2 regions of the Bacillus sp. LQ01 genome follow, and region 1 is predicted to be linked to the other one. Evidence: a T-box and tRNA genes for the amino acid it is inferred to sense, from the RefSeq annotation. Region 1 holds a T-box; the other holds one or more tRNA genes.
What was found. The T-box of region 1 lies ahead of tyrS (tyrosine--tRNA ligase). A T-box ahead of a tRNA ligase gene usually reads a tRNA of that ligase, here a tRNA-Tyr.

Region 1 (3,382 bases):
GATAACGTATGGATTGGCGGAAGAGCAATTATTAATCCAGGTGTAACAATTGGAGACAATGCGGTGATCGCATCTGGTGCTGTCGTAACGAAAGATGTGCCTAATAATGTAGTAGTTGGCGGGAATCCTGCAAAGATTATAAAAAAACTAAAATAATATTTGAACGAAGTGCCTTCCTCGTCTGTATACAGTTATAAAAGAATAGATGAGGGAGGCTTTTTTATGTCTAATAAATTACTTCTTACTTTTGCTGTAATTGGAATTATAGTTGTATTTTCTTGTGGTCTTTTCTTACCGATACCAATTGGATATAGAGTATCAATGCTTACAGCTGGAGTTATAATGGGTGTTATGTTTTCAATCATTATTCCATTTGATAGAAAACATATAGTACGGAAAAATGGATATAAAATTGATTTTACAAAAACAAAAGTGTATTTTCGCTGGAATGTATTTGACACTATTTCTATCTGCCTTGCGTTGTATGCATGCATATGTGTGCAAGCGTTAAATACTTTAGTTACAATGGGATTTACGATTCAAAACCCATATGTGCAATTTTTTACAAATCAATCACAATTGTGGATTTTTATTGCGATTGCATATTTAATTTCCCGTATTTCATTAACGTTAAAAGGAATAAAGGAGATCAAAAATCATGGCGCAGATTGGGATTGAGGAGGAGCTCATGCTTGCGTATCAAAGTGGAGATAAACAAGCGGGAGAAAGACTATATGTTTTAATCAAACCAGCGCTATACACATTTTTATATCGATTTAACCGAGATGAACAATTAAGTATCGATCTTGTGCAAGATACGTTTTTGACGCTAGAGCGTAAGAAACATATGTATGAACTTGAAAAAGGTAAAATAAAAACGTATTTATTTCAAATTGGTTATCGTCTTATGATTAATAAATTAAATAGGAGAAAAAAGTGGCGTACGCTTTTGCCATTTTTAGTGCCGATTCCGGAAAAAGAATTTTCTCACGAAGATCGGCTCACAGTAAGAGAAGCAATTTTGAAAGTTCCAGAAGAGCAAAGAGCGGTCCTAATCCTTTCTTATTATCATGACATGCAGCAAAAAGAAATTGCAGAGATATTAAACATTCCGATTGGAACGGTGAAATCGAGACTTCATAACGGGATAAAGAAATTGAAACAATTGCTGGAGGTGGACGAAATTGAGCGAAAATCCCTTTAAGAGTGAATATAAGTTAAAGCAACATTTAGATAGTGATCATGTAGAAATACCAGACTTTCCAAAAACGGTAAGTCGATTCGATCGATTAATCGGGTTTCTTGGTTCCCCAGCGAAAGATCCTGTGGAGGCGACCATTGGGAATGATTTATCGATTGTGTTTCATGTATCGTTATTAGTTGGGGTTCCAATTCTTTCTCTTATTACGATACTCTTTATGGTGTTGTAAAGGATTGACAAGAAGGGAAACCTGACCTCTATTTGACACGCCTATATAAATGATGGTATAAAGAAAAGTATATGAATAATTGAGCGTGGAAAGGGAGAAGTAGTGATCATTTCCCTGTTTTAGAGAGCTGATGGCCGGTGAAAATCAGCACATAGATGATCGCGAATTACGCCCCTAGAGCATCTTTTTTCGATTGAATTGTATTCAAAAGGGAAAAGACGGTGCTAAGCCGTTATGTAAATAAGGTGGTAGGCTTTTTTGCCTGCAACTAGGGTGGTAACGCGATAATCAAAATCGTCCCTTATTTGAAGGGACGATTTTTTTATGTTTTCAACCTTCACGCCAGTAATGAACTTAAAGGAGAGTATGTAGGATATGGGTATTTTACAAGATCTTGAATTTCGCGGTCTAATTAATCAGCAAACAGATGCTGAGGGCCTTGAGCAATTATTAGAAAAAGAAAGCGTTAAATTATACTGTGGTTTTGACCCGACAGCGGATAGCTTACACATTGGTCATATGTTACCAGTATTAATGTTACGTCGTTTCCAATTAGCTGGTCACCAACCAATCGCACTTGTTGGCGGTGGTACTGGTATGATCGGTGACCCGAGTGGTAAAAAAGCAGAACGTACATTAAATACGAAAGATACAGTTGCTTACTACACAGAAAGCATTAAAAACCAACTTTCAAACTTCTTAGAGTTTGAAAACGTGGACAACCCAGCAACGATGGCTAACAACTACGACTGGCTTGGTAGCTTAGATGTAATTTCATTCTTACGCGATATCGGTAAAAACTTCGGTTTAAACTATATGTTAGCAAAAGATACAGTAGCATCTCGTTTAGAAACTGGTATTTCATTCACTGAGTTCAGTTACATGATTTTACAATCATACGACTTCTTAAACTTATACCAACAACATAATTGCCGTCTGCAAATCGGTGGTAGTGACCAATGGGGTAACATTACAGCTGGTCTTGAATTAATCCGTAAATCAGAAGAAGATGCGAAAGCATTCGGTTTAACAATTCCACTTGTTACAAAATCTGACGGTACGAAGTTTGGTAAAACAGAAGGCGGCGCAATTTGGTTAGACCCAGAGAAAACAACTCCTTACGAGTTCTACCAATTCTGGATTAACACAGATGACCGCGACGTTGTTAAATACTTAAAATACTTCACATTCTTATCTCATGAAGAAATTCTTGAGCTTGAAAAGCAAGTAGCTGAAGCGCCAGAAAAACGTGCAGCACAAAAAGCATTAGGTTCTGAAATGACAAAACTTGTTCACGGCGAAGAAGCATTAGAGCAAGCGATTAAAATTTCAGCTGCATTATTCAGCGGTTCTGTAGCAGAACTGACTGCAAGCGAAATCGAGCAAGGATTCAAAGACGTACCATCTGTAGAACGTACTGCAGAAGATACAGTATTAATCGACTTACTTGTAGAAAGCAAAATCTCTCCATCAAAACGTCAAGCACGTGAAGATGTAACGAACGGCGCAATCTACGTGAACGGTGAGCGTACACAAGCATTAGACTACGTTGTAACAGAAAACGACCGCATCGAAGGTAAATTCACAATCATTCGCCGCGGTAAGAAGAAATATTTCTTAATTCGTTACTAATAAATAAAAAGCTTTGAGGAATTTCCTCAAAGCTTTTTTGTTTTAATCTCCTTTTCGAGTTCATACGGAAATCACATGTAAGCGGTATGATAAACGTATAACAATTAGAAAGGAGTGGTAAAACGAAATGTCACTAGAAGCGTTGATTATTTTTTCTTTGCTAAACGCGGGTCAACTTGCAGAGAATTCGAAAGTTGATATACATAAAGAGCAGAAAGATGCTTATGTATATGTTCAAAAAGAGGAAAATAAATAACTTTAATATATATAAATAAAAGCTACTCGAAGTAACTGTTTTGGTGTCTTCGGTAGCTTTTTAC
Region 2 (3,382 bases), on a different contig from region 1:
TGCATCAAGCGTTCTGGATTTCATATGAGGACGCGTTATATACTCATCTATGTTCTCTTCATTTAAATCAACAAATTTAGCCTCTTGTATCTCTTCAGGTTGAGTTTTTATTTCACCACTTATATATGCTACTTTAAAAACAACAGCTAGAATATGCATAGAGGTATTATAATAAACCCCTGTAATTCCGATAGGCTTCACCGTTAACCCTGTTTCCTCTTTTATTTCCCTACAGACAGCTTGATCGAGCGCTTCGCCTTCTTCTACCTGTCCTCCTGGCAACTCCCACGTATCAGCTCGCCAGTGCACTTTTGTTAATAACACTTCATTTTTTTCATTTGTTAAATAACCTGCTACAGCAACTATATGCTTTGGTGTCTTATGTTCCATATTAAGCCTCCTAGAGATAATGAATATTTTATATATCCCTATAATCATATTCACTACCTACAACAAAATACCTTTAATACTTCATCACCTTAATTAACTTCATAAAAAAAGACCCTATCCGCTAAGCGAAAAGGGTCATCTATCGTATTACTCTCCTAAGTCTACGTTGTGATAAACTTGTTGAACATCTTCCAAATCTTCTAATGCATCAACCATTTTCTCAAATTGTGCTTGAGCATCTTCAGGAAGTGTTACATCACTTTGTGCAAGCATTGTTAATTCTGCAACTGTAAACTCCTCAACGCCAGCACCTTTAAGTGCAGATTGTACTGCATGGAATTGATCTGGTTCAGCATACACGATAACAGAATCTTCTTCTTCTAGAATGTCACGTGCATCTACATCTGCTTCCATTAAAATTTCAAGAACTTCATCTGATGTTTTACCTTCAAGGCCGATAACAGCTGTCGCATCAAACATGTAAGCTACAGAACCGTTCACACCCATATTACCACTGTTTTTGCTAAATGCAGCTCGTACATCTGCTGCAGTACGGTTTACGTTATTTGTAAGTGTATCTACAATAACCATAGCTCCATTTGGTCCGAATCCTTCATAACGAAGCTCGTCATAATTTTCTTCTGAACCGCCTTTTGCTTTTTCAACTGCACGATCAATAATTGTTCTTGGAACATTGTATGTTTTCGCACGCTCTAATACAACTCTTAGCGCTTGGTTTGATTCTGGATCTGGCTCGCCTTGTTTTGCTGCCACATAAATTTCACGCCCAAATTTCGCGTATATACGGCTTGTATTTGCATCTTTTGATGCTTTTTTGTCTTTAATATTGTTCCATTTACGGCCCATACTTTCCACTCTCTTTCCCGTTTTAAATCTACATAAAAATATTAATATGAAATATAATGTGTGTTCAACACATTTTTAAAAGAAATATAAAAAGTTCATTTTTGATTCATATTACAGACATAATATAAATCACTATCATTTTGTTCTTTCGACAAGTTATATTATACATGAATTCCTACGTTTATTACGAATTTTAGAAGCACCTAGTATAATTTAACAAAAAGAAGTTTTTAGAGATTACAAACTTAACCGTTGATAATGTACTAATATCTACTGGTGGTATCGGATTTAACTTCATGTCACCGGGGTGGAGAAATTCTCTCTAGAGTACTCGAAAGAAATATTGTATATACAATATTTTTTCTGCTTATTTTGTCATGTAATGAAAAGAAAACAAAAAAGCTCTATACTAATTGTATAGAGCTTTTTTACGCCGTTCATGATACCGATGGTCGGGGTCGAACCGACACTCCCGAAGGAACACGATTTTGAGTCGTGCGCGTCTGCCAATTCCGCCACATCGGCACAAAAGAAAAGGCGGCAACCGGATTTGAACCGGTGATAAAGGTTTTGCAGACCTCTGCCTTACCACTTGGCTATGCCGCCATATTAAATTTTATTGGAGCGGAAGACGGGATTCGAACCCGCGACCCCAACCTTGGCAAGGTTGTATTCTACCACTGAACTACTTCCGCAAAAATGGCTGGGCTAGCTGGATTCGAACCAGCGCATGACGGAGTCAAAGTCCGTTGCCTTACCGCTTGGCTATAGCCCATCGAATTCTTACTTAATTATATGTACGTATCCATTAGATTATTTGCAATTTTTAAAATAAAAATGGGGCGACTGATGGGAATCGAACCCACGAATGCCGGAGCCACAATCCGGTGCGTTAACCACTTCGCCACAACCGCCATGTTGTGTAAATATATTTGGCAGGGGCAGTAGGAATCGAACCCACACTGGAGGTTTTGGAGACCTCAGTTCTACCTTTAAACTATGCCCCTATGTAAATGGTGGAGGGGGGCAGATTCGAACTGCCGAACCCGAAGGAGCGGATTTACAGTCCGCCGCGTTTAGCCACTTCGCTACCCCTCCGAAACTTACATGGTGCCGGCTAGAGGACTTGAACCCCCAACCTACTGATTACAAGTCAGTTGCTCTACCAATTGAGCTAAGCCGGCGTATTTTATTAAAATAAATGGTGGCTCGGGACGGAATCGAACCGCCGACACGAGGATTTTCAGTCCTCTGCTCTACCGACTGAGCTACCGAGCCTTATTAAAATGGCGGTCCCGACCGGGGTCGAACCGGCGATCTCCTGCGTGACAGGCAGGCATGTTAACCACTACACCACGGGACCATTTGGTTGCGGGGACAGGATTTGAACCTGCGACCTTCGGGTTATGAGCCCGACGAGCTACCGTGCTGCTCCACCCCGCGATAATACTATTTATATAAAATTTATATGGTGGAGGATGACGGGATCGAACCGCCGACCCCCTGCTTGTAAGGCAGGTGCTCTCCCAGCTGAGCTAATCCTCCAAAGTGGTGACCCGTACGGGATTCGAACCCGTGTTACCGCCGTGAAAGGGCGGTGTCTTAACCACTTGACCAACGGGCCAAATATTATAAATCCTATGGCGGAGAGCAAGGGATTCGAACCCTTGATACGCTTGTGACGTATACACGATTTCCAATCGTGCTCCTTCGGCCAACTCGGACAGCTCTCCAATGGCTCCGCAGGTAGGAATCGAACCTACGACCGATCGGTTAACAGCCGATAGCTCTACCGCTGAGCTACTGCGGAATAATATTGCCTGGCAACGTCCTACTCTCACAGGGACAAGGTCCCAACTACCATCGGCGCTAGAGAGCTTAACTTCCGTGTTCGGTATGGGAACGGGTGTGACCTCTCTGCCATCATTACCAGACATTATTCTTTTGAGACAATCATTATTATAACTTATTTACTTTAAAAGTCAACAAGTTTTTTATGTTCTCTCAAAACTAGATAACATTGCTACATATTATATGGTTAAGTCCTCGATCTATTAGTATTCGTCAGCTCCACATGTCACCATGCTTCCACCTCGAACCTATCAACCTGATCATCTTTCAGGGA

Region 2: it has a tRNA-Tyr gene. The T-box ahead of tyrS (tyrosine--tRNA ligase) is inferred to sense a tRNA for this amino acid. The anticodon was not compared.

The regions. Positions count from the first base shown of each region.
Region 1 is NZ_JBYEZL010000002.1:207,181-210,562, forward strand. It holds gene AC22L0_RS13390 (maltose acetyltransferase domain-containing protein) at 1-156, shown strand, start outside; gene AC22L0_RS13395 (hypothetical protein) at 223-678, shown strand; gene AC22L0_RS13400 (RNA polymerase sigma factor) at 659-1,204, shown strand; gene AC22L0_RS13405 (hypothetical protein) at 1,185-1,430, shown strand; T-box leader at 1,508-1,735, shown strand; gene tyrS (tyrosine--tRNA ligase) at 1,806-3,062, shown strand; gene AC22L0_RS13415 (hypothetical protein) at 3,190-3,318, shown strand.
Region 2 is NZ_JBYEZL010000006.1:198,342-201,723, forward strand. It holds gene AC22L0_RS26185 (NUDIX hydrolase) at 1-390, opposite strand, end outside; gene AC22L0_RS26190 (YebC/PmpR family DNA-binding transcriptional regulator) at 538-1,257, opposite strand; partial or broken gene AC22L0_RS26195 (DUF3884 family protein) at 1,476-1,583, shown strand; tRNA gene AC22L0_RS26200 (tRNA-Leu) at 1,701-1,782, opposite strand; tRNA gene AC22L0_RS26205 (tRNA-Cys) at 1,793-1,863, opposite strand; tRNA gene AC22L0_RS26210 (tRNA-Gly) at 1,878-1,952, opposite strand; tRNA gene AC22L0_RS26215 (tRNA-Gln) at 1,958-2,032, opposite strand; tRNA gene AC22L0_RS26220 (tRNA-His) at 2,096-2,171, opposite strand; tRNA gene AC22L0_RS26225 (tRNA-Trp) at 2,191-2,264, opposite strand; tRNA gene AC22L0_RS26230 (tRNA-Tyr) at 2,272-2,355, opposite strand; tRNA gene AC22L0_RS26235 (tRNA-Thr) at 2,366-2,441, opposite strand; tRNA gene AC22L0_RS26240 (tRNA-Phe) at 2,460-2,535, opposite strand; tRNA gene AC22L0_RS26245 (tRNA-Asp) at 2,545-2,620, opposite strand; tRNA gene AC22L0_RS26250 (tRNA-Met) at 2,624-2,700, opposite strand; tRNA gene AC22L0_RS26255 (tRNA-Val) at 2,727-2,802, opposite strand; tRNA gene AC22L0_RS26260 (tRNA-Glu) at 2,807-2,881, opposite strand; tRNA gene AC22L0_RS26265 (tRNA-Ser) at 2,899-2,990, opposite strand; tRNA gene AC22L0_RS26270 (tRNA-Asn) at 2,993-3,067, opposite strand; rRNA gene rrf (5S ribosomal RNA) at 3,076-3,191, opposite strand; partial or broken rRNA gene AC22L0_RS26280 (23S ribosomal RNA) at 3,292-3,382, opposite strand, start outside.